3 regions of the Arthrobacter sp. SLBN-53 genome follow, and region 1 is predicted to be linked to each of the others. Evidence: predicted binding sites of a transcription regulator. Region 1 holds the regulator's gene; each other region holds the start of a gene.
What was found. Region 1 encodes LexA, which represses DNA repair genes until DNA is damaged. Its sites were predicted from a motif close to TCGAACANNTGTTCGA; they were not measured.

Region 1 (8,020 bases):
CCGGATGTTCGCGCCGCATCTGGGAATCCCCGAGGATGAGGCGACGGGCGCAGCGGCGATCCGGATGACCGACCATCTCAATCGCGATCTGCTGATCACCCAGGGCGAAGGATCACAGATCCGGACCTGGTGGGATCCCACCGGATGGGTGAAAGTGGCCGGCCGGGTGGTCGACGACGGAAGGCGTCGGCTCGGATGAACGACGTCAGCCGGCGGTGTTGACGCGCCGGTGAGCGCGCAGGGCCTCGATCTCACGCTCGAAATCGTCGGCAGAGGAGAACGATCGGTATACCGAGGCGAAGCGCAGATAGGCAACTTCGTCGAGGTCACGCAGCGGCCCCAGGATGGCCAACCCGACCTCGTTACTGGGGATCTCCGGCGAGCCTGCGGCCCGCACGGCGTCTTCGACCTGTTGGGCAAGCAGATTGAGCGCATCGTCGTCGACCTGGCGGCCCTGGCATGCCCGTCGCACGCCCTTGATGACCTTTTCCCTGCTGAACGGCTCAGTGACGCCGCTGCGCTTGACGACTGCCAGCACCGCGGTCTCGACGGTGGTGAAGCGCCTGCCGCACTCAGGGCAGGACCGCCGCCGCCGGATCGCCTGGCCCTCGTCGGTCTCACGGGAATCGACGACACGCGAATCGGGGTGACGACAGAACGGACAGTGCATTCCCGCTCCTTCGCCGCACCACAGCTGCACCAGATTTGACGCTTCCGAGCGTACCTGCATGGTGCGGATACGGTGCGACCCCGTGCCGGTGCGCACGATCTCAGCCGATCGGTGCGATGAGGGTCTGCCCGGTCCGCAGGGTGCCGGATTCCAGCTTGTTCAGTTCGCGGATGCGCTCGACGACGGAGTCGGCAGGCACGTCGGGGGCGACCCGCGCCGCGATGCTCTGCAAGGTCTCACCGGTCTGCACCTCCACGACCGACAACCTGGTGGGCACCTCGACGGGTTGCTCCGTCGCGGAAACGCCGAGGTTGGCCACGAATCCCAGCCATAGCGTGAATGCGCCGGCCAGCAGCGCCAGCAGCACGGTCGCGGCCGGGGTGATCGGCCTGCGGTGCGAGGCACGCGACATCAGCACCCCCGTGCCGCGATGACCGATCGGCGCACCGCCGGGACGACGATCCTGCGGCCGCCGACGCCGCCGCACCACGACATCGCGAGGCAAGGGCCACACCTCGGCCTCCGACGGGGTGCGCCGCAGAACTTCCTGCCGCCGGGTGGCGCCGGACGTCCGGCGCTCACGCACATCGCTACGTGCTTCCAGAATCGTCATGTGCCTGCCTCCTTGAGGTGTGTTCGCTTCTTTGTTCGAACTGTAGTCGATCATCTGTTCGAACGATAGAACACGTGATCGAACTGTTAGCGAACGATATCGACACCCACCGACAAGCGGACGGTCGCGAATCCGCGGACGGAACTCAGCTCAATTCAATTGCCCACAATTGAATTGACCGCTACAGTTGTGGTCATGACCGCCGGACGCCTCGACGAACAGCTGTGCTTCGCGCTGTACTCGGCTTCGCGCCTGATGACCGCGGCCTATCGGCCGCTCCTGGCGGAACTGGGCATCACCTACCCCCAGTACCTCGTCCTACTGGCCCTCTGGGAGGACGACCCCAGCACCGTCGGAAACCTGGGCCGGCGGCTGCACCTGGACTCCGGCACCCTCTCACCGTTGATCAAACGCCTGGAGAGCACCGGCCTGGTGGTGCGTCACCGCGCGACCGCCGACGAACGTCGCGTCGAGGTCGCACTCACCCCCGCCGGGCGCGCCCTCGAAGAACGTGCCGCCTGCATTCCACAGCGCCTGCTGGCCGCCACCGATGCCCGACCCGAGGAGGTCGGCGCGCTACGCGACGCCCTCCGCGGACTTGTCGACCAGCTCAGCTCACCGCACTGACCGAAAACGACGAAAGGAACACCCACCGATGAAGAAGCTTTACACCGCCGAGGCCCTGGCCACCGGCGAGGGACGTGACGGACACGGCCGCACCTCCGACGGGAAAGTCGATGTCGCACTGAGTATGCCCAAGGAGATGGGCGGTTCCGGCACCGGCACCAATCCCGAGCAACTGTTCGCCGTCGGTTACGCGGCGTGCTTCCACTCCGCACTCCGACTGGTCGCCCGCGAACACAAGGCCGATGTCACCGACTCCGCCGTCGGCGCCCGGGTGACACTGGGGGCCGCCGAGGACGGCGCGTTCGGTCTTGCCGTCGAGCTGGAGATCGTGCTGCCCAATGTGAACCATGACACCGCCACCGAGCTCGCCGAGGCCGCACACCGGGTGTGCCCCTACTCCAACGCCACCCGTGGCAACATCGAGGTGACCCTGACCGTGACCGATGAGTGAGCTCGGCTGATCGCGCCGCAATGACGCCGCAGACACGCCCTGTCGGGCCGCGACACGCCTCGAACACATGTTTGATTATCGGGGCGGCTGCGACTACATTCGGCGACATGAGCGACAGCAGCGACACCCCTGAGGCACGCTCCAGCCTGACCGAGCGTCAGCGCACCATCCTGGAGGTCATCCGCTCGTCGGTGACCACCCGCGGTTACCCACCGAGCATCCGGGAGATCGGGGACGCGGTGGGGTTGACCTCCACGTCCTCGGTCGCCCACCAGCTGCGCACCCTGGAGCGCAAGGGCTATCTGCGGCGCGATCCCAACCGCCCCCGCGCGGTCGACGTGCGCGGTGCCGACGAGGTGATCACCCCGATCGTGGCCACCGACGTCGCGGGCTCCGATGCGCTACCGGAACCGACCTTCGTCCCGGTGCTCGGCAGAATCGCGGCGGGTGGGCCGATCCTGGCCGAGGAGGCCGTGGAGGATGTGTTCCCGCTGCCCAAGGAGCTGGTCGGCGAGGGATCGCTGTTCCTGCTGAAGGTGGTCGGCGAATCCATGGTCGACGCGGCCATCTGCGACGGCGACTGGGTGGTCGTGCGCCAGCAGAACGTCGCCGACAACGGCGATATCGTCGCGGCCATGATCGACGGCGAAGCCACGGTCAAGACCTTCAAGCGGACCAAGGGTCAGGTGTGGCTGATGCCGCACAACCCGGCGTTCGAACCCATCGACGGTAACGACGCCGTGGTGCTCGGCAAGGTCGTCACCGTGATCCGCAAGGTGTGATCGGTCGGCGTCTGACCGGTCGGCGTCTGATCAATCGGCGCGGATGAATCCGTTCGCGCGCGCGAATTCCTCACTGGAGAACCAGATCTCGGCCTCGGTATCGCGGTAACCGCGGCTACCGGGCGCCCAGTAGAGACCGGTCTTGGTATCGGCCTTGATGGGGTAACCCTCCGGGGCGCGGTAGCGATCGGTGGTCGCCAGTCGCATCGAGGTCCAACCGGCGTCATCGTCATCATCGTCCCCGCCGGCGGCAGCGTGACGTCCGCCCGTCACCTCGGGTTCCGGGGCGGTCAGGTCCGGCTCGGGTTCGAGCACCGGTGCACCGACAACACGGGCACCGAAGTCCGAGTCCGCATAATCCGAGTCGGCGAAATCAGACGCCGCATAATCCGAGTCGGCGAAATCAGACTCGGCGAAGACGGACTCAACCGGCTGCGGTGTGGGCGTCTCGATCCGGGTCGGGGCGGTGTCGACGTCATCTTCGTCGTCGTCGAACCGCAGCAGTTCTTCCGGCCGGTCGGTGTCGGCACCACGATCGGCGAACGGGTCGACGCCGAGGCCATCGGCATCCGCATCATCGCCGGCCCGGGGGTCGTGGCCGGCACCGGTGTCGATCGGATCGACCGTGAAGGAGCCCGCTGACCCGACCGGCGACAGTGATGCCCACGGATCCTGCGGCGGCGGACCATAGCCGCTGTCGCGATCCTCGGCCCGGTCATCGTTTTGGTGATCGTCTTGGTAATCGTCTTGGTGATCGTTCTGGCCATAGCCGTAGTAGCCACGGTCATCACGGTCATACGGATCGTCGTCGAGGTCGTCGTCGAACCGGTCCTCGTCACCGGACCGCCGGTTGCGCAAGACCGCCACGGCGATCACGGCGATCAGACCCACCACCGGGATGAGGCCCAGCAGCCACCACCAGCGCCAGGTGTACCACTTGTCGCCGCTGTCGCCGCCGCCGTTCGCCTGCGGGCCATCGGCCGGCGCTTGCGGGGAATCAGCCCCGGGAACCTGCAGGCCCGCCAGCTGCGACTGCAAGCCCGCGGGCTCCGTGCTGAACCGGTTGGCCGCCTTGTCCCACGAGATGGATCCACCGTTGAACTGTTGGTTGATCACGCCGCCGTTGTCGGTCTGATCGCTCTTGGGTGCGCCGAGTTCGCCGGTCGCGCCACCCAACTTCTCCCAGGCGGCATTCATGGCCCCACGGACGATCACCGCACCGAAGTCGGGGGTCCAGAAGATGACCGGCTTGTCCTCGGCGGCGAAGGGCACCACCGCGCTCTGCGGAGCCAGCCCGCCATCCGCCTCGCTGGCGGTGGGGAACCCGAGATCCCCGGTCGGCCCACCGACACTCTCGTACTTGGCCAGGATCTGCCCGGTCACCACGTTGGCACCGGTCTGCGGGCTGTAGAAGATCTTGCCGCCGGCATAGTTCTGGCCGACGCCGTCGGCGCCGATCGCATACTGGGCCCCGTCTTCGGCACCGAGCGGCCCCAGTTCGCCGCCGGCGGCCCGACGTGCCGCGGCGATGGCCGATGCCGCGTCCGAGGGCACCTGTACCGCCCCGAGTTGGGCGGCCAGCTCTGGTGGCGTGGTGGTGAAGGCGCGCGTCTTGCGATCCCACGAGATCTGGCCGCCGGTGAACTTCTGTGAGACGACGTCACCGTCGATGGTCTCGTCATCGGCAGGCACACCGAGCACGCCCGCCGATCCGCCAAGGGCGTCCCAGGCGCTGTTGATGGCACCGCGCACCACCCGCGCACCGGTGCTGGGGGTCCAGAAGATCACCGGGTTGTCGGGCGCGTTGAATGTCACGTTGCGGCTGTCGGCCGCCCGTCCGGGCCCCTCGTCGATGGTCGGGAATCCCAGGTCACCGGTCGGACCACCCTGGGATTCGTACTTCTCCAGGATGGCGCCGGACATGATGTGCGCGCCGGTCTGCGGGGTGAAGAAGATCTTGCCGCCGGCGAAGTTCTGGCCGAAGCCCGGGCCGGCCGGGTACACGCCGCCGTCCTTGGGACCGAGTGGCCCCTCCGCACCGCCGCCGGCGGTCTCCCACGCGACGGTGATTGCCGCATCGGCATCGCCTTCCGGCGTCGCCGACGCCTGCGGTGCCAGCAGCACCGTCGCGGCCATCAGCCCGGCACTTACCAGCACTGCTGCCGCCCGTCCGGCAAAGCTGCCGAGTCGGGTTCGCTGCCTGGTCATTCGGTCCTCCCGGAAGTCGTGCAAAACCCCACGAAAGTATCGTGTTCGTCAACTCTGCGACAGTTGTCGGCGAACTCGTGGGATATCGCCACCTGCGGCGACGGCGTGTCGGACCTGCTAGACCCCCAGACTGCGACCGATGATCTCCTTCATGATTTCGGTGGTGCCGCCGTAAATCGTCTGGATCCGGGAGTCCAGGAACGCCCGGGCGATCGGGTATTCGCGCATGTAGCCGTAGCCGCCGTGCAGTTGCAGGCACCGGTCCACCAGACGCACCTGAGCTTCGGTGCTGAACCATTTGGCCATCGCGGCCTGCTCGACGGTCAGCTTCCCTTCGAGGTGCAGCTTGATGAACTCGTCGACCATGACCCGGATCGCGGTGGCCTCGGTGGCCAGCTCGGCAAGCAGGAAACGGCTGTTCTGGAAGCTACCGATCGGCTTGCCGAAGGCCTTGCGTTCCTTGGTGTACTGCAGGGTCTCCTCCAGCGCTGACTCCATCGCCGCGGCGGCCATCACCGCGATGCTGATGCGCTCCTGGGGCAGGTTCTGCATCAGGTAGAGGAAGCCCATGCCCTCCTGGCCGAGGAGGTTCTCGACCGGAACCCGCACATCGGTGAACGACAGCTCGGCGGTGTCCTGGGCCTCCAGACCGATCTTGTCCAGGTGCCTGCCCCGTTCGAACCCCTCCATACCGCGCTCGACGACGAGCAGCGAGAAACCCTGTGCACCCTTGTCGGGGTCGGTGCAGGCCACCACGATCACCAGGTCCGCGTGAATACCGTTGGTGATGAACGTCTTCGATCCGTTGAGGACGTAGTGATCACCGTCGCGGACGGCGCGGGCCTTGATGCCCAGCAGGTCGCTGCCGGTACCCGGCTCGGTCATTGCGATCGCCGTGATCAATTCGCCGCTGCAGAACCCGGGCAGCCAGCGTTGCTTCTGCTCCTCGGTGGTCAGCTCGATCAGGTACGGGGCGATGACGTCGTTCTGCAAGGTGAATCCGAGGCCGCTGTGCCGGCCCGCGCTGGTCTCCTCGGTGATGACGACGTTGTAGCGGAAATCCGGATTGCCGCCGCCGCCGTACTCCTCGGGCACGGCCATCCCGAGAAAGCCCTGCTTACCGGCCTCGCGCCACACCTCACGGTCGACGATCTTCGCCTTCTCCCATTCCTCCCGGAAGGGCGCGGCATGGCGCTCCAGGAAGGCACGGTACGACTCGCGGAACAATTCATGCTCGGGCTCGAACAACGTGCGGTCGTATTTGACGGCGCCCATCTGTGACCTCCGGTACTGGTTATCGGTTGGGTGACGACCAACATATACCAACCGGATGGTTGGTCGAACGTCGCTGGCTGCCCGAACGTGGCATCGATCGCCCTACGATGAGCCGGTGCCGCGCAGCAGCCTCGCCCACTGGGGCGTTTTCTCCGCCGAGGTGGCCGACGGCGACATCACCGCGGTGACACCGGCCGCCGGTGACGCCGACCCCTCTCCCCTGCTCGGGAATCTGCCGGGCTCGCTGCGACACCGGGCCCGCATCACCGGCCCGGCGGTGCGGGCGGGCTGGTTGCGCGACGGTCCCGGACCCAGCGACCGGCGCGGCGCCGACGAGTTCGTCGCGCTCACCTGGCCCGAACTGACCGAGCTGCTCGCCGACGAACTGCGACGGGTCATCGACGATCACGGCAACGAGGCCATCTACGGCGGTTCCTATGGATGGGCCAGTGCCGGGCGCTTCCACCACGCCCAGAGCCAGGTGCACCGGTTCCTCAAGCTGCTCGGTGGTTACACCTCGTCGCGACACTCGTACAGTCTGGGTGCCACCGGGGTGATCATGCCCCGCGTCGTGGGCACCCATGACGACCTGTTCAAGCGCTCGACGTCCTGGGATGTCATCGTCGAGCACACCGATCTGCTGGTGGCCTTCGGTGGTCTGGCGCTGAAGAACACCGGTATCAATCACGGTGGTACGTCGGTACATCCGGCCCGCGGCGCGCTGCGCCGGTTGCGCGATCGCGGCGGTCGTATCGTCTCGTTCTCCCCGCTGCGCGATGATGTCGACGGTGAGTGCGAATGGCACGCGCCCGTGCCGGGCACCGACGTTGCCGTCATGCTGGGATTGGCGCATGTGCTGGCCACCGAGGGGCTGGCCGACCGCGAGTTCCTCGACGAGTACTGCACCGGCTACGACCGGTTCGAGCGCTACCTGTTGGGGACCGATGACGGCGTGCCCAAGACGCCGGCGTGGGCGGCCGAGATCAGCGGACTGTCCGCCGCCGACATCACCGCGCTGGCGCGCCGGATGGCCGCCGCGCGGACACTGGTGACCGTCAGCTGGTCACTGCAACGCATCCGACACGGTGAGCAGGCCCCCTGGATGGGTCTGACGCTGGCCGCCATGCTGGGCCAGATCGGGCTGCCCGGAGCGGGTTTCGGACACGGCTACGGTTCGATGAACGAACCGGGGCTGCCGCCGTTGCGCCATCCGCTGCCGGTCCTGCCGCAGGGGCCGAACCGGGTGCAGACCTTCATACCGGTGGCTGCGGTCAGCGACATGCTGCTGCACCCGGGGGAACCGTTCGACTACAACGGCAGTCGGCTCACCTATCCCGACATCCGGCTGGTGTACTGGGCCGGCGGCAATCCGTTCCACCACCACCAGAACATCG
Region 2 (8,020 bases), 870 kb from region 1:
CGCAAGGCCCGTTGGTGGGCAGGCATGTCGTGATCACCGGTGCGTCCAGCGGTATCGGGCGTGCCTCGGCCGTCGCCGTGGCACGCCGCGGCGCCACGGTCTTTGCGTTGGCCCGCAACGCCGATGCACTCGACGAACTGATCGCCGAGATCCGCGCCGAGGGAGGGGACGCCCACGCATTCACCTGCGACGTCACCGATTCCGGCTCGGTGGAGCACACGATCAAGGACATCCTCGGGCGCTTCGGCCACGTCGACTACCTGGTGAACAATGCCGGCCGGTCGATCCGGCGGTCGGTGTCGGCCTCGACCGACCGGCTGCACGATTACGAGCGGGTGATGGCGGTCAACTATTTCGGCGCCGTGCGGATGGTGCTTGCGCTGCTGCCGCACTGGCAGGAACGGCGGTTCGGACACGTGGTCAACGTGTCCAGCGCCGGCGTGCAGGCCAACAGCCCCAAGTACAGCGCCTACCTGCCGACCAAGGCGGCCCTTGACGCGTTCTCCGAAGTGGTCGGCACCGAAACACTGTCCGATCACATCACTTTCACCAACATCCACATGCCGTTGGTGCGCACCCCGATGATCGCGCCATCGCGCCGGCTCAATCCGGTTCCACCCATCACCGCTGAGCACGCCGCGGCGATGGTGGTGCGCGGGCTGATCGAGAAGCCGTCACGCATCGACACCCCACTGGGCACGCTGGCCGATCTGGGCACCTACTTCACGCCACGACTGTCCCGGCGCGTGCTGCATCAGCTCTATCTGGGTTACCCGGATTCCGCAGCGGCCCGCGGCCAGGCACCCGAGGAAGAGGTGGCCGTGCCAGCCCGCCAGCCCCGGCGACCGGCGCGCGCTGTGCGCGCTGTGCGGATGCCGCGACCGGTCAAGCGCGCGGTCCGAGCGATTCCGGGTGTGCACTGGTAGCGGGCCACACCTATCGTGGTGACGTGACAGGGCCCCAGACGCGCCAGCCGGTGTTCGCCGATGTCGATACCGGCGTAGACGATGCGATGGCGCTGGCCTATCTGTTGGCCAGCCCCGACGCCGAGCTGGTCGGTATCGCCTCGACGGCGGGCAATGTCCCGGTCGAGCAGGTCAGCATCAACAACCTGCGACTGCTGGATCTGTTCGATGCGGCAGACATCCCGGTGTCCACGGGCGCCGCGGGGCCACTGAGCATCCCGTTGCGCACCTGTGAGGACACCCATGGACCCGAAGGTCTCGGGTACGCCACCCTGCCTGCCGGTGACCGGGTGCTCACCGAGCATGACGCTGCGAACGCCTGGGTGAAGGCGGCCCGCGCACATCCCGGTGAGCTCATCGGCCTGGCCACCGGACCGTTGACCAATCTGGCGCTGGCCATGCGGGTGGAGCCCGCACTCCCCCGGTTGCTGCGGCGACTGGTGATCATGGGTGGCGCCTTCGACTACCGTGGTAACACCACCCCGGTGGCCGAGTGGAACACCCATGTCGACCCGGAGGCCGCCGCCGAGGTGTTTGCGGTGTGGAGTGCCGCCTGGGGGCTGAGCACTCCGACGCATCTACCGATTGTGTTGGGCCTCAACATCACCGAGCACATCGCGATGACACCGTCCGTCCTGGCCCGACTGTCCGCCGCGGCCGGTTCGCCTTCGGCACCGTTGAGCGTCCTGGACGACCGGGGCACGCGGTCGACGGCGGCCAATCCGGTGATCCGGGTTCTCGAAGACGCCATGCGGTTCTACTTCGAGTTCCACTTCGACCAGGGCGAGGGGTATCTGGCGCATCTGCACGATCCGCTGGCGGCCGCGGTCGCGTTGGATCCGGATCTGGTCCGCTGCCGCGAGGCGACCGTCGATGTCGAGCTGACCGGTACCCTCACCAGGGCGATGACCGTGGTCGACTGGCGCGGCCACTGGGGACGGGAACCCAACGCCCGCATCGGGGTCGAGGTCGATCCGGCCGAATTCTTCGATCGCTATGTCGAACGGGTCGGGCCGTTCGCCGCGCGCTACTCGTAGATGCCCTCCACGTACCACCGGCGTTGGCGGTAGCACAACAACATCGCCCGCCCGGGCGCGGTAAGCACCTGGGCTCGGGCGGTGTGCCCGGATTTCGCACTCGCCGGATCCCACCAGCGTTCGTCGACCGGCCACGGACCGGCCCACCACGTGAGATCCCCTCCGTGGCTGGCCGATTCCAGCCGCGCCGGATACGAGGAGAACATCCCGCGCCGGGTCACCCGGACCGGTTCGCCTTGGGCGTCCAGTACTTCCACCGGATCATCGAGCAGCACCGCCGGTGACGGTTCGGGCAGTTGACCGGGCCAGGGTTGCTCGGGGTCGAACCGGGGCACCGGTTCGTCTCCGAGTGCGGTCAAGGTGATGCGCTCGGCGGGGCCCCGGCCACCGCTGAGCACCGGCACCCGCACCGCCTCCAATCCCAGCAGACCTTGCACCCGTACCAATGCCCGGCGGGCCCGCAACCGGTCGTCATCACCGGAGGACCCCCACAGCGGAAGTTGCAGCGCCCCTGCCGAGACCACTTCGACCGGATGCAGACGCAGCACCGTGATCGGCGCGGTGGGCCCCTGCCCGCCATGCCGTCGGGCCAGCCAGCCGTCCAGCTGCCAGCGCACCCGGTCGGCGGTGGCATCCTCGGTCAGCGGCTCGGCGCATCGCCAGACCCGGTTCAGCTCTTCACCGTTGGTGGTGACGGCCTGGATGGCCAACCGCGTGCAGCCGACACCGGCAGACTCCAGGCTGCGATGCAGTTCACCGGCCAGCGAACGGCCGGCGAAGGCCGCGGCATCCACCCGGTCGATCGGTGGGTCACAGTTCATGACCACGTCCAGATCTGCGGGCAGTTCACGTCCCGAGGGGCCGCGGTCGGCCTCCCCGCGGGCGAACCGGTGTGCCTGCAGGGCATCGGCACCGAACCGGGAGGTCACATCGGTCCGGGACAGCTCGGCGAACTGGCCGATGGTCCGAATCCCCATCCGCCACAGCAGATCTGCCAATTCCTCACGACCCGGGCCGGCGAGACTCGGTTCGGCGGCCAGCTGTCGGATGGACAGCGCGGACAGAAACGCCGCGTCCTGACCGGGTTCGACGATCCGGCCCGCCCTGGCCGCGAAGACCGCGGTGCCCAGCTGGTCGGCGATACCGGTCTGACATTCCGCACCCACCGCGGCCACCGCATCGACCAACCGTTCCGCGACGGCCTGTTCGGAACCGAAATAGCGGGCGGCCCCGCGGATGGACACCACCAGCAGTCCCGGCCGTAACACCTCGGTCCGCGGCACCACGTCATCGACCGCGGCGGTCACCGCCTCGAAGTGCCTGGCGTCCCCGGCGGGATCCGCGGTGGCGACATGCAACTGGGGACAGCGCGCCTGAGCCTCCCGGCGGCGCAGGCCGCGGCGCACCCCGGCGGCCCTGGCCGCCGCCGAGCATGCGATGACGCGGTTGGCCAGGGTCACCGCCACCGGGTCGGTGGCACCCAGTCCGGCCGCGGTGGCCGCGGCGACCGCGGGCCAATCCATGCACCAGAGCGCCAGCACCCTGGACACGTCAGCCCCCCGCGGCAAGGAGAGGTCGGCCGGGCATCCGCCCTCTGGTTCGGGTGGCCAACCGGACCCCGGCTATCCGTCCCCGGCCCGGCACCGGGCCGTCGGGACCCGCGGCGGCCATGTCGTAGCCGTGCACCCTGGCATCCAACCGGACCGATGCCCCCTGCCAGTCCCCGTCGGTGATCAGGAGCGTGCACTCCTTCTGTCGGGCCCGTGCGGTCACCGCCCTCGCCCGGCTGATCGGCACCGACCGGCCGTGCAATGCCAACATCACCAGATCCAGACCGTCGAGCAGGATCGCGGCCACCTCCACCGGGTCCGGCCCCGGATCGGGTATCACCGCGATCCGACTGAGGTCGGCACCCATCTCGACCGCCGCCAGCAGACCGATATCGGGTTGCCCGACGATGGCCACGTGCCCACCCGCGGCGGTGGCTGCGGCCACCAACTGCAGTCCGAGCGACCGGGCCCCGGACAGCACCGCCACCGACCCCTTCGCCAGTACCGGTACCGGCAACGTGTCCGCGCCGGGTCCGAGCGGCGTTTCGTCCGGTGCTGGCAAACTATTTTCCGGGTGCGACGAGGGCTGCGCACTCCTTGCGCCGGTGGGTCCGGCGCCCATCCTGTCGGAGACTTCGGCTATCCTGCGACGAAGCTGTTCTACCTGTTCAGCACGCTGTTTTCGATGTTGCTCCAGGTCCATCGCCACCGTCACAGCAGCACCTCCAGCATCATCAGTAACCCACCGGTTTCGAACACATGTTCGATTGCTCGAGTAAACACCTAGCCCGCGACAGCGTCAAGCCGTCTGCCGCACCGGTAGGAGGCCGGGATTGCGGTGAACACGAAAAGAGCAGCCCTCGGTAAGGGAATGCACCGATACCGCCATTGCGTTACAGTTTCTGCCACCAGATCCCGACGGAATGGGACTGCTGCACACGGTTTTCGCGAACCACGCGCCGACCGAGGATCCACCCCGATGGAAAAGGAAAAGGACCGAAAGAAATGGCATCAACGCTTCTGAGTCGTAAGGTTTCGGCTGCGATTGGTGGTGCCGCCATCTTCGCGATGATCGGCTTCACCGCCGCGTGCAGCAGCGACAGCGACAAGCCTGCCGAAGAAACCACCACCACGACGACGACCACCACGACGGAGCCCACCGTGGCGCCCACCGAGAAGTCGGTCAACCCCGGCATCACCGTCTTCACCCCGCCGCCGACGGCCCCGCAGTTCGACCCGAACTACCACGACTGACCCACCCACGCGGAAAGCGGGTCCAGATCTTTTCTGGGCCCGCTTTCCGTTGAGAACCCACTTTTAGCGAGCACACTTCAACCATGACCTTTCGGGCTGCTTCTTCGGTTCGCTCGCTGGCCGCGTTGGCCTTGGCAGGCATGCTCGTCCTCGGCACGACCTTGGTCCTGGACCGTAGGCATGTCGGCGACGACGGGACCAACGGCCCCATCGACGGCCCTTACGCCTCGCTGTTGGAAGCCTCGACCGATCTCGGGCCGGCCCGTGAACAGCACATCGAGTTCACCGCCAGCCTCACCGACGATGCCGAACCGGACGCGTTCATCGACTGGGCTGCCGACCGGGCCCTCGAGGTCCAGTGGCGCCCCGGCGACGACTGGGCGATCGTCACGGGCGCGCCCGGAGACGTGGAGCGCGCCTTCGATGTTTCCGTGCGCGACTACCGCGGCCGCCGCGGTCAGCAGTTCTATGCCTCCCCGCAGCAACCGCTGGTGCCCAACCAACTGCGCCACGAGGTCGCCGAGATCGGCCGCATCCTGAGCTACACCCCACACAAGATGTCGCGCCCCGATCACATCCCACTCGACGTTCCCGCCCAGGGCCTGACACCGGCCGCGCTGCTGAACACCTACAACGCAGACGATCTCGCGGCAGACGGGTTCACCGGCAAGGGAATCACCATTGTCATCTTTGCCTTCGACGGATTCAATCAATCCGATCTGGACAAATTCAGTTCTGCATTCGAATTGCCGCAATTCACGCCGGAGATCATCGGCGGAATGCCCGGTGAAACACGCGGCGAATTGTCAATGGACCTACAAGTCGCACACGCCATTGCTCCAGACGCCCGCAAGGTCGTGGTCAATGCGCATCCGACCGTCCAGGGCGGGGGCGGTTACCGCAAGATCGGCGAGATGCTCGAAGACACCGACCGCCGATTCCCCGGCGCGGTCTGGAGTTTCTCCATCGGCTGGGGTTGCGACAAGCTGATCACCGCCGCGGACGTGGCCCCGGTGCGTTCGGCACTGCGCGCGGCGCAATCGCGCGGCACCACCGCCTTCAATGCCAGCGGTGATCTCGCCGGGATGGAATGCCGCGGCGGACAGGACTGGTCTTCACCACCGAGCGCCCAGGACATCGGCCTCGATTCGATCGCCTCACTTCCCGAGATGACCAGTGTCGGCGGCACCACCTTGTCCACCGATGCCCAAGGCCAATGGATCTCCGAGCAGACCTGGTTCGATGTTCCGCTGTCCCAGGGCACCGGCGGCGGGGTCTCCAACCTCTTCGATCTGCCGCCCTGGCAGCGCAGCGCAGTCGGACTCGTTGCGCCGGAACGTGATATCGGCCGCCGGATGACGCCCGACGTCGCCGCCGTGGCCGATCCGTTCACCGGAGTCAAGATCGTGCTCAACGGTCAGTTCGTCACCGGTGGTGGCACCTCGCAATCGGCGCCCATCTGGGCCGGGCTGACCGCGGTGATGAACCAGTGGCTGCTCGAACACGACGGCCAGCTGATCGGCGATATCAACCCACTGCTCTATCGCATCGCCGAGGGCGCGCCCCGACCCGCCTTCCGCGACATCACCCTCGGCGGCAATGCCGTCGACGTCGCCGGCCCCGGGTATGACCTGGTCACCGGACTGGGCAGTCCCGATGTCGACAATCTGGTCCGCAATCTCCAACTGGCACAGAAAGTCCAGGCCTGATGACCGCTACCGCACCCGCGCCGGGGATGGTGGAGTGCCGGGTCTGCCGGGTCGACGTACCGGACGGCGAATACTGCGGTTTGTGCGGCGTCCCGCTCGCCGAGCACCGTAGCGGTGAAGGTCCGCACTGGCTGCGCGCGCGTACTTTCAGCGCGGCACCCGGACAATCGCTGTTGTCCCCCGCGCTGACGAGTTCGTTGTTCCCGCACCTCTCGCCACGGGCACGCCGGGTGTTCCTGATGGGGCTGGTGCTGTTGGCCGTCGCCCTCACCGCGGCCACCCTGTTGCGGATGCCCGCCGCACTGATCACGGTGGCCTCCCTCGGGCTGCCGTTGCTGTTCGGTCTGTACATCCACGAATCCGGGGTCTCCCGCGATATCCCGCGTTCATCGCTCATACTCACCGTCGTGCTCGCCATCGGACTCGGCGTGGGGTGGGTGCTGCTGACCGGTGCGGCGGTGGCCCGCGCCTACGGTGTGCCACTCGGGGCCGGTGTCGCCGGTGCGCGGATCCTGCGCGACGGCATGGGTATCCCGCTGGGCAGCATGCTGCTCATGCTGGCACCGGCGGTGGCTGTCCGGCTGTCCTGGCGTGGTGACCGGGAATCCTTGGACGGCTACGCCATCGGGGCGCTGAGTGCCGTCACGTTCACCGCCGCGGCCACCCTGACCCGGCTGGCGCCCCAGTTCAGCACCGGCATGATCAACCGTTCCCGGCCACTGGACGGGTTGCTGGTCGAAGCCGGCATCCGCGGTATCGCGATGCCCCTGACCGCCGCCGCGGTCGGCGGGTTGATCGGTATCGCGCTGTGGTTCACCCGGCCACCGAGCAAGATCACCAAGCACCGCGGCGTGGTCCGCGGGATCCTCATCCTGTTCGCGGTCATCGTCAACGTCATCTACCTGTCCCTCGGCCTGGTCGACGTCGCACGTGTCCCCCAGTTCCTGCAATTGGCCGGTCATCTCACGCTCTCCGTGCTCGCGCTGTTCGCGCTGCGGATCGGATTACAACTCGCGCTTCTCAACGAGGCCCAGGACGAGATCCGCCCCGACGAGCCGATCCTGTGCACCGAATGCAACCACGTCGTGCCGGACGCACCGTTCTGCGCCCGGTGCGGTGCGGCCATGCACGCATCCTCGCGCCGCTCGCGGCGGACCCGCCGCGAGGAACGGCCGATCAGGCTCGAGGAGAAACCCGCCGACGGCGAGATCGTGGTGGGACTGATGCCCGGATACTCGCTCTACACCGGTGATTTCACGGTCACCGAACCGCCCAAGACGTCGTTCCGCAACGTGTCGTTGATCCTCGGCACCGTCATCGTGGTGGTCGCCTCGGGCCTGGTCGGGCTTTCCGGACTGATCACCGAACCCGCCGCCCGCTACGCCTGTCCGCCCGATTGCGGCAGCCCGCCGATGGGTAGGGGGGTGGAGATCAACCCGAGGTTCACCGCCGCCGACGGATCGTTCTCGGTGTCCTACCCGGTCGAGAATGCGGCCTACCGGGTC
Region 3 (8,020 bases), 2.6 Mb from region 1:
CGTTTTGGCCCCGGACCAGCGTGGATACGGTGGCTCCTCGCGGCCGGAGGCGATCGAGGACTACGACATCATCGAGCTGACCAACGACATCGCCGGACTGCTCGACGATGTGGGCACCGAACGCGCGGTGCTGATCGGTCACGACTGGGGCTCCCCGGTGGTGACGAACTTCCCGCTGTTCCATCCCGATCGGGTCCGCGCGGTCGCCGCGCTGAGTGTTCCGCCGATCCCACGGGCATCGGCCCCGCCCACCCAGATCTGGCGCGGGATCTTCGGCGACAACTTCTTCTACATCCTGTATTTCCAGGAACCCGGGGTCGCCGATGCCGCGCTGGGCGCCGATCCGCGGGCCTCGCTGCAGCGGATGGTCGCCTTGGAGGGCTTCGGCGGCCCGGTCGACGAAATGGCCGGCAATCCGCTGCCCCCGCTGCCCGAGTGGATGAGCGCCGAAGAGTTCGACGAGTACGCCCGGGCTTTCGAGGCGACCGGCTTCACCGGCCCGTTGAACTGGTACCGCAACTTCGACCGCAACTGGGAGCTCACAGACCCGGCTGCCGGCCGGGTGGTCACCACCACCATCACCGCACCCGTGCTGTTCCTTGCCGGCAGTGCCGACCCGGTGCTGAGCTTCACCCCGCGAGACCATGTCCGTGAGGTGGCCACCGGCGAGTACTACGAGGTTCTGCTCGAGGGTGCCGGCCACTGGCTGCAACAGGAGCGCCCGACCGAGGTCAATGCCGTGCTGCTGGAGTTCCTCGGGGGGCTGGCGTGAGCGCGCCGCTGAACTTCGGGGTGTTCCTCACCCCGTTCCATCCGCCCGGCCAGTCCCCCACCCTGGCTCTGCAGTACGACATGGACCGCGTCGAGGAGCTGGACCGGCTGGGGTATGACGAGGCCTGGTTCGGTGAACACCATTCCGGCGGTTACGAACTGATCTCCTGTCCCGAGGTGTTCATCGCGACCGCCGCCGAGCGCACCCGCCACATCAGACTGGGCACCGGGGTGGTGTCACTGCCCTATCACCATCCGCTGATGGTGGCCGACCGCTGGGTGCTGCTGGACCATCTGACCCGTGGCCGGGTGATGTTCGGGACGGGCCCCGGCGCACTGCCCTCGGACGCGTACATGATGGGCATCGATCCGGTCGACCAGCGCCGGATGATGCAGGAGTCCCTCGAGGCGATCCTGGCGTTGTTCCGGGCGGCGCCCGACGAACGCGTCGATCGCCAGACCGATTGGTTCACGCTGCGCGACGCCGCGCTCCAGGTTCGGCCATACACCTGGCCATATCCCGAGATATCGACCGCGGCAATGGTTTCCCCGTCCGGTCCGCGACTGGCCGGCCAGCTGGGAACCTCCCTGTTGTCGTTGTCGATGTCGGTGCCCGGCGGTGCGGCAGCGGTGGAGACCACCTGGGATATCGTCACCGACCAGGCCCAGCGGTCCGGCCGCGACGTCCCCGATCGCAAGGATTGGCGGGTGCTGGGCATCGTGCACGTCGCCGACACCAAGGAGCAGGCCATCGAGGACTGCACCTACGGGTTGCAGGACTTCGCGAACTATTTCGGCGCGGCCGGTTTCGTCCCGCTGTCCAACGCGACCGATGGCGGCGCCGATGATGCCCGCGCGTTCGTCGAAGACTATGCGGCCAAGGGAAATTGCTGCATCGGCACCACCGACGAGGCAATTGCCTACATCCAGGACCTGCTGGATCGCTCGGGCGGATTCGGCACCTTCCTCATGCTGGGACACGACTGGGCCTCACCGGCGGCGACCTACCACTCCTACGAACTGTTCGCCAGGGAGGTGATCCCGCATTTCAAGGGTCAGCTGACCGCTCCGCACGCCTCCCACGAGTGGGCGAAGGGTATGCGAAATCAGTTGCTCGGCCGCGCGGGACAGGCGATTGTCAACGCGATCACCGACGCCGCCGAAGACTCCGCACCCAAGGCGACGAGCTGATGCGCGCCGCCGTTCTGCGCAATGGTGCGATGGTGGTCCGCGACGATGTCCCCGAACCCGTCCCCGTCCCCGGCCCAGGTCAGGTGCTGGTGGCGGTCAAGGCCTGCGGGATCTGCGGGTCGGACCTGCATTTCGCCTCGCATGGCGAGGAGATGTTGGCGGCCGGCGCGGAGATGGAGGGCATGCCCGACACGCTGTCAGGCATCGATCTTGCCACCGATGTCTATATGGGCCACGAGTTCAGCGCCGAGATACTGGACGCGGGCCCAGGTACCGACGCGCCCGCCGCCGGCACGATCGTCACGTCGGTCCCGGTGCTGGTGTCACCGTCCGGTCTGGAGATGATCGTCTACAGCAACTCCACCGTCGGCGGTTACGCCGAGCGGATGCTCCTGTCGGCACCGCTGCTGCTGCCGGTGCCCAACGGACTGGACCCGCGGCATGCCGCGCTGACCGAACCGATGGCCGTCGGTCTGCACGCGGTGAACACCTCGCAGGTCCAGCGCGGGGAGACCGCGCTGGTGATCGGGTGTGGGCCGATCGGGATCGCGATCATCGCCGCGCTGCGCTACCGCGGTGTGGAAACCATTGTGGCGTCTGACTTCTCACCCACCCGACGTGAGTTGGCCGCGCGGATGGGTGCGCACGTGACGGTCGATCCGAGCCAGGGATCACCGTTTCACCGGAGCACGCCGGCAGTGGTGTTCGAGGCGGTGGGCGCCCCGGGCATCCTCGACGACGTCATGCGCAGGGCACCGGCAGGTACCCGGGTGGTGATCGCCGGAGTCTGCATGCAACCCGACACGGTGCACCCGTTCTTCGCCAGCGCCAAGCAGCTCAGCCTGCATTTCGTCTTCGGCTACGACCCGGCCGAGTTCGCCGAGTCGCTGCGGGCCATCGCCGAGGGGGATATCGACGTGGCCCCGATGATCACCGGCGAGGTCGGACTCGACGGTGTGGCGGAGGCCTTCGCCGATCTGTCCGATCCCGAGCGGCATTGCAAGATCCTCGTCACGCCGTGAACGGTTATGGTGCGAACATGACCTTCGCGCAACGATTGCCGGTCCGTGTCAGCCTTGCAGCCCTCGCCGGCGCCCTCGCCATCGGGATGACCGCCTGTGATTCGAACTCCGGTCCGGTCGCGACGGGTCAGCCCGCCGCGTCGACGGGTCGACAGGTCACCGTGGTGGGCTCTGGCGAGGTGCAGGGCACCCCGGACACGTTGACGGTGTCGGCGGCGATGGAGGCGATCGCGCCCGACGTCTCCGGCGCACTGAACCAGACCAGTCAGCGCCAGCGAGCCGTGATCGACGCGTTGACCGGTGCCGGCATCGAGGAACGCGATATCAGCACCAGCCAGGTGTCGCTGCAGCCGCAGTACAACAACGACGGCACCCGCATCGACTCCTACCGCGCCAGCAACGGGGTGGACGTGAAGATCCGCGACGCCGGCCGGGCCTCCGACGTCCTGGCGCTGATAGTCGACGCCGGTGGCGACGCGACACGGATCAACTCCGTGAGCTATTCGATTGCCGACGACTCCCAGCTGGTGCGTGACGCACGCGCCCGTGCCTTCGAGGACGCCAAGGCCCGCGCCCAGCAGTACGCCGAACTGTCGGGCCTGGACCTGGGTGACGTGGTGTCGATCTCGGAGGCCTCCGGGTCGACTCCCCCGCCCCCGATGCCGATGCCCCGCGGCGCAATGGCCGAGGCGGTTCCACTGTCACCAGGACAGCAGACCGTCGGGTTCACCGTCACGGCGGTGTGGGAACTGAGCTGACCCCAGACGTCTGTCGGCAGTGACGGGGCCAGCTCAATCCCAGGCGGCGCCTGATTCGCTGTGTAGTTGTCAAGGTGCGCTTCAGCTTTGGGGCCTCGGGGCTTTGGGGCGTTGGGGGTTATGCGGCGGTGGGTAGGTCGGTCATGGTGCGTCGGGTGTGGGAGCGCAGATGCTCCGGTTCGGCCCCTTCTGGTGTGTGGGGTGGGATGAACCAGGGGTGGCGGTCTGGGCCGAGATAGACCTGCCAGCCACCGTGATGGATCAAGCTTTGGTGCAACCGGCACAGCAGCACCCCGTTGTCCACACTCGTTGCACCCCCGGCGCTCCAGGGGTGGATGTGGTGGGCATCGCACCACGACACCGGCCGCCCACACCCGGGATGGGCGCACCCACCATCGCGGACGGCCAGCGCTTTACGGATCGCCGGGGTGAACAACCGCTGGGCGCGCCCGACATCCAACGGCACCCCGGCGTGGTCGACGATCACCGACGTCAGCGTGGAATCGCAGGCGATCAGCTCGGCGGTCGCGGCGGAGATCGGGCCACCGAACCCCAACCGATCCACCACCTCCCCACTGTTGCCCGCCGTCACGCCCGGGGCCACCGGTCGGATCAGGGTGACGTGCGGGAGTACGCCACCGGACATCGGACGCCTTGACTGCGACAGGTAGGTGCGCAGCACCTGCCCCAACGCCTCCGCCCGCCGGGCATCAACGGACCGGGGATCCGGGGATCCGTCCGGTAGCGGGACCGGTCGGCACAACGGATCCAACGCCGCACACAACTCTTCCCCGGTCCCGACGTCCAGATCCAGGGTGGCCTCGAACCGGCCCTCAGCGTTCTGCACCAACGTCATCTCGTTCAGCGTCGCGTTCTCGGCGACCGGCACCACCCGGTCGGCAGGGGCAAGACTCGCACCCCGGTCGATGGCGATCGCCCGGGCTTTGGCCGCCACCTCGGCCGGGGAGGTCTGCACCATCAATGCACGCACCACCGTCGCCCGTTCCTCGTCGGACAACGGCGTCCGTGACTCCACGTGCGCGACACCTTTGCCGACGGCGTCGGCGAACTCGATACCGATCCCACCCAACCGCTGCGCGGTCGTCAACGCCGGCAACGACGATGCGGCGCGCCCCACCCGTACCGCCCGGGCCGCCGCACCCGGGGCCATCCCCAACAACCTCAACACGTCGGCGCCGGTGCACAGGTGCCGCCGACCCGGCACACCCGCCCGCTCGGCCGCCACCACCGCCGAGGCGATCACAAAGTCCAACAGATTCCGGGCCGACACCGCAGCAGCCAACACACCCAGCAACGCCTCGTCATCGACCACCGGCCGCGGACAATCCACCAACCGGCCCAAGCGCGGCCCGACATCACCCTCCGGTGGTACCGGAGCGAGATCGTCGATCAGCGCGTCGACAAACGCATCAAGACAGCTGGCGTCCATAACGGATACCGACTTCCCCCCACAGCACCCACCAAGGGGCACCACCCCACACACACAGCCCGCACGATCCCCCAAACAGGACCGTCGAACCCCGCGGCGACCGGAGTCGCGGTCTGCGGCTCACCAGATCCGAGGATCGAGAACCGCGGCGCATTCGAACTTATGTTCGATCTTACTCCAGGAAACCCTCAGCCGCAAGGGGTTATGGATCGCAAAAGGCAGTCATTGGGCCGATCGGTCCGACAGCGCCACGCGGGATTCTTTCGAAGCATCCGACACATGGCGAATCTCGATCGCGCGGGGCGCACCACGCGCTCGAAGTCCAGAACCGGAACCAACGGCGGACGACATCACTCCCCGTAGGACATGCTGACACCACTACGGCGACTGGTACACCTTCGGCTCCAGCGTGCCGATATAGGGCAGGTCGCGGTAGCGCTCGGCATAGTCGAGGCCGTAGCCGACGACGAACTCGTTGGGGATGTCGAAGCCGATATAGGTGACGTCGACATCGGCGCGCACCGCATCGGGCTTGCGGAGCAGCGTGCAGACACGCAGCGACCGGGGATTGCGTGTCGCCAAGTTGCGCAACAACCAGGACAGCGTCAGCCCCGAATCGATGATGTCCTCGACGATCAGCACGTCACGGTCGTGGATATCGCGATCCAGGTCCTTGAGGATGCGCACCACACCCGAGGAGGACGTCGAGGATCCGTAGGAGCTGACCGCCATGAACTCCAGCTGGGTGGGCACCCCGATGGCACGTGCCAGGTCGGTCACGAACATGACGGCGCCCTTGAGCACCGTGATCAGGAGCAGATCCTGGTCACCGTCGCCGGCACGATAATCGGCGGCGATCTGGGCGGCGAGTTCAGCAGTCTTGGCCTTGATCTCGTCTTCGGACAGCAAGACCGACTTGATGTCGCCGGGATACAACTCCGCAGTCACGCCCACAGCGTAGCGGTGCTCACCCGACGGGTTCACAGTAGAGCGTCAGCAGCCCGTCCCGGCGGGCCACGAACAAGCGCTCGGCGGGCACCTCACCGGGCACCGCCACCCCGCCCTGACCGCGCCATTGCGTGATCAGGGCCTCCACGGCGCGTAACTGGCCGTCGTTGAGATTGCAGGCACCACTTCCCAGCAGCCAGCCGCGGATCACCCGGCGGCGGATCGCGCTGGGCAGCACCGCCAGATCGGAGACATCCAAGGTGTCGCCATGGGTGGCGTGGGTCCCGGCCAACGCGTCCAACGCCTCGGTGTCCTCCCGCAGCGCGGTGGCGGTACGGGCCAGGGCCGCGGCCACGCCACCGCCGAGCACCTCCTCCAGCAGCGGGAGCACCTCGGTACGCAACCGGACCCTGGTGAAGCGGGGATCGGTGTTGTGCGGATCGTGCCACGGTGTCAGCCCCAGCTCGGCACAGGCTGACACCGTCGTGGCGCGCCGCTGCCCCAGCAGCGGCCGACACCACGGATCATCGAGCGGACGCATCCCGGCGATCGAACGGGCACCCGAACCACGCCCTAGGCCGAGCAGCACCGTCTCGGCTTGATCATCGAGTGTGTGCCCGAGCAGCACCGGCATACCGCCACGACCGCGATCGAGAGCGCGGTAACGCGCGGTCCGCGCCGCCGCCTCCGGACCACCGGCGGTACCGACCTCGACCCGAAGAACCTGTGCGTCAACACATCCGAGCCGGATCGCATGCTCACGCGCGGCGGTGGCCACCCGCTCCGAACCGTCCTGCAGTCCGTGGTCGACGATGAGCGCGGTGGTCGGTCTCAGCATCGCGGCCACCGCCGTGAGCGCCAGCGAATCGGCACCACCGGACAGCGCGACCGCCCATGGCCCGGCAGAGCGCAGCTGCGTCGCAGCGAAATCCGCTACGGCTGACCGCAATTGCGCTACAGGACCCGATCGATCCATCGCTGCGGTTCCTCGATCTCCTCCGGCTTGGGCAGCGTCTGTGCATCGGTCCAGATGGCGTTGAAGCGATCCATGCCCACCCGGGACACCACCTCGTCGACGAAGGACTTGCCGCGGGTGTACTGACTGAGTTTGGCATCGAAACCCAGCAGGGTACGGATGAGTCGCTGCAGAGGAGGTTGTTTGCGTTGGCGCCGTTCGTCGAAGCGATGCCGGATGGTGGCCACCGTCGGCACCACGGCGGGCCCGACGGCGTCCATGACATGCTCGGCGTGTCCCTCCAACAACGTGCCGAGCACCAGCAACCTGTCCAGCGCCGCGCGCTGCGGTTCGGCCTGCACCGCCCGCAGCAACCCCAGCACACCGGTCGAATTCGGCTCGTCGGCGGAGCCGCTGCGTTGATTGCGCACGTACTCGGCGAGCCGACCCACCAGGTCACCGATCTGATCGGCACCGTCACCGTCACCGGTCAGCGTGTCCAGCGATGACGACATGTGCTCGGCCAGCCAGGGATTGGCGCGGAACTGGACCCGATGGGTGACCTCGTGCAGACATACCCACAGCCGGAAGTCGGCCGGATCGACCCGCAGCTGCCGCTCCACGGCAATGACGTTGGGATAGACCAGCAGTAACTCGCCGCCGTTGGAGAAGGGGTCGTACTGCCCAAGGATTCCGCTGGAGATGAAGGCCAGCACCGCACCCGTCTGGGCACCGGTGACCTTGGCGGCCAACGCTGCCGCGACGCCGCGGGACCGTTCGTCCGAGCCGCCGGTCATCGCCCGCATGGACTGGGTGGCCGCCTGCACCCACTGCGGACGGTCGACCACCCTGGCTTCGGGGACCTCGGCGCCCTCGTTGAGGTGCGTCACCTCGCGGACCGGCAACTCGGCGGTGCGGGCAGCCT

Region 2: imuA' (DnaE2-dependent mutagenesis accessory factor ImuA') is a predicted target of LexA. The motif match lies at 4,304-4,319, and genes of this name have one in related genera.
Region 3: FBY28_RS10810 (HNH endonuclease signature motif containing protein) is a predicted target of LexA. The motif match lies at 5,347-5,362, and genes of this name have one in related genera.

The regions. Positions count from the first base shown of each region.
Region 1 covers NZ_VFNN01000001.1:4,897,464-4,905,483, reverse strand. The annotation lists gene FBY28_RS23570 (PhzF family protein) at 1-199, shown strand, start outside; gene nrdR (transcriptional regulator NrdR) at 206-670, opposite strand; gene FBY28_RS23560 (LysM peptidoglycan-binding domain-containing protein) at 771-1,283, opposite strand; gene FBY28_RS23555 (MarR family winged helix-turn-helix transcriptional regulator) at 1,479-1,910, shown strand; gene FBY28_RS23550 (organic hydroperoxide resistance protein) at 1,939-2,361, shown strand; gene lexA (transcriptional repressor LexA) at 2,469-3,143, shown strand; gene FBY28_RS23540 (LGFP repeat-containing protein) at 3,174-5,351, opposite strand; gene FBY28_RS23535 (acyl-CoA dehydrogenase family protein) at 5,469-6,626, opposite strand; gene FBY28_RS23530 (molybdopterin-dependent oxidoreductase) at 6,742-8,020, shown strand, end outside.
Region 2 covers NZ_VFNN01000001.1:4,026,524-4,034,543, reverse strand. The annotation lists gene FBY28_RS19380 (SDR family oxidoreductase) at 1-926, shown strand, start outside; gene FBY28_RS19375 (nucleoside hydrolase) at 950-2,002, shown strand; gene FBY28_RS19370 (DNA polymerase Y family protein) at 1,993-3,552, opposite strand; gene imuA' (DnaE2-dependent mutagenesis accessory factor ImuA') at 3,554-4,114, opposite strand; gene FBY28_RS19360 (hypothetical protein) at 4,558-4,806, shown strand; gene FBY28_RS19355 (S53 family peptidase) at 4,890-6,515, shown strand; gene FBY28_RS19350 (DUF2339 domain-containing protein) at 6,515-8,020, shown strand, end outside.
Region 3 covers NZ_VFNN01000001.1:2,261,548-2,269,567, forward strand. The annotation lists gene FBY28_RS10790 (alpha/beta fold hydrolase) at 1-772, shown strand, start outside; gene FBY28_RS10795 (LLM class flavin-dependent oxidoreductase) at 769-1,962, shown strand; gene FBY28_RS10800 (zinc-binding dehydrogenase) at 1,962-2,984, shown strand; gene FBY28_RS10805 (SIMPL domain-containing protein) at 3,002-3,742, shown strand; gene FBY28_RS10810 (HNH endonuclease signature motif containing protein) at 3,861-5,192, opposite strand; gene hpt (hypoxanthine phosphoribosyltransferase) at 5,571-6,140, opposite strand; gene tilS (tRNA lysidine(34) synthetase TilS) at 6,160-7,089, opposite strand; gene FBY28_RS10825 (Rv3626c family coenzyme F420 biosynthesis-associated protein) at 7,095-8,020, opposite strand, start outside.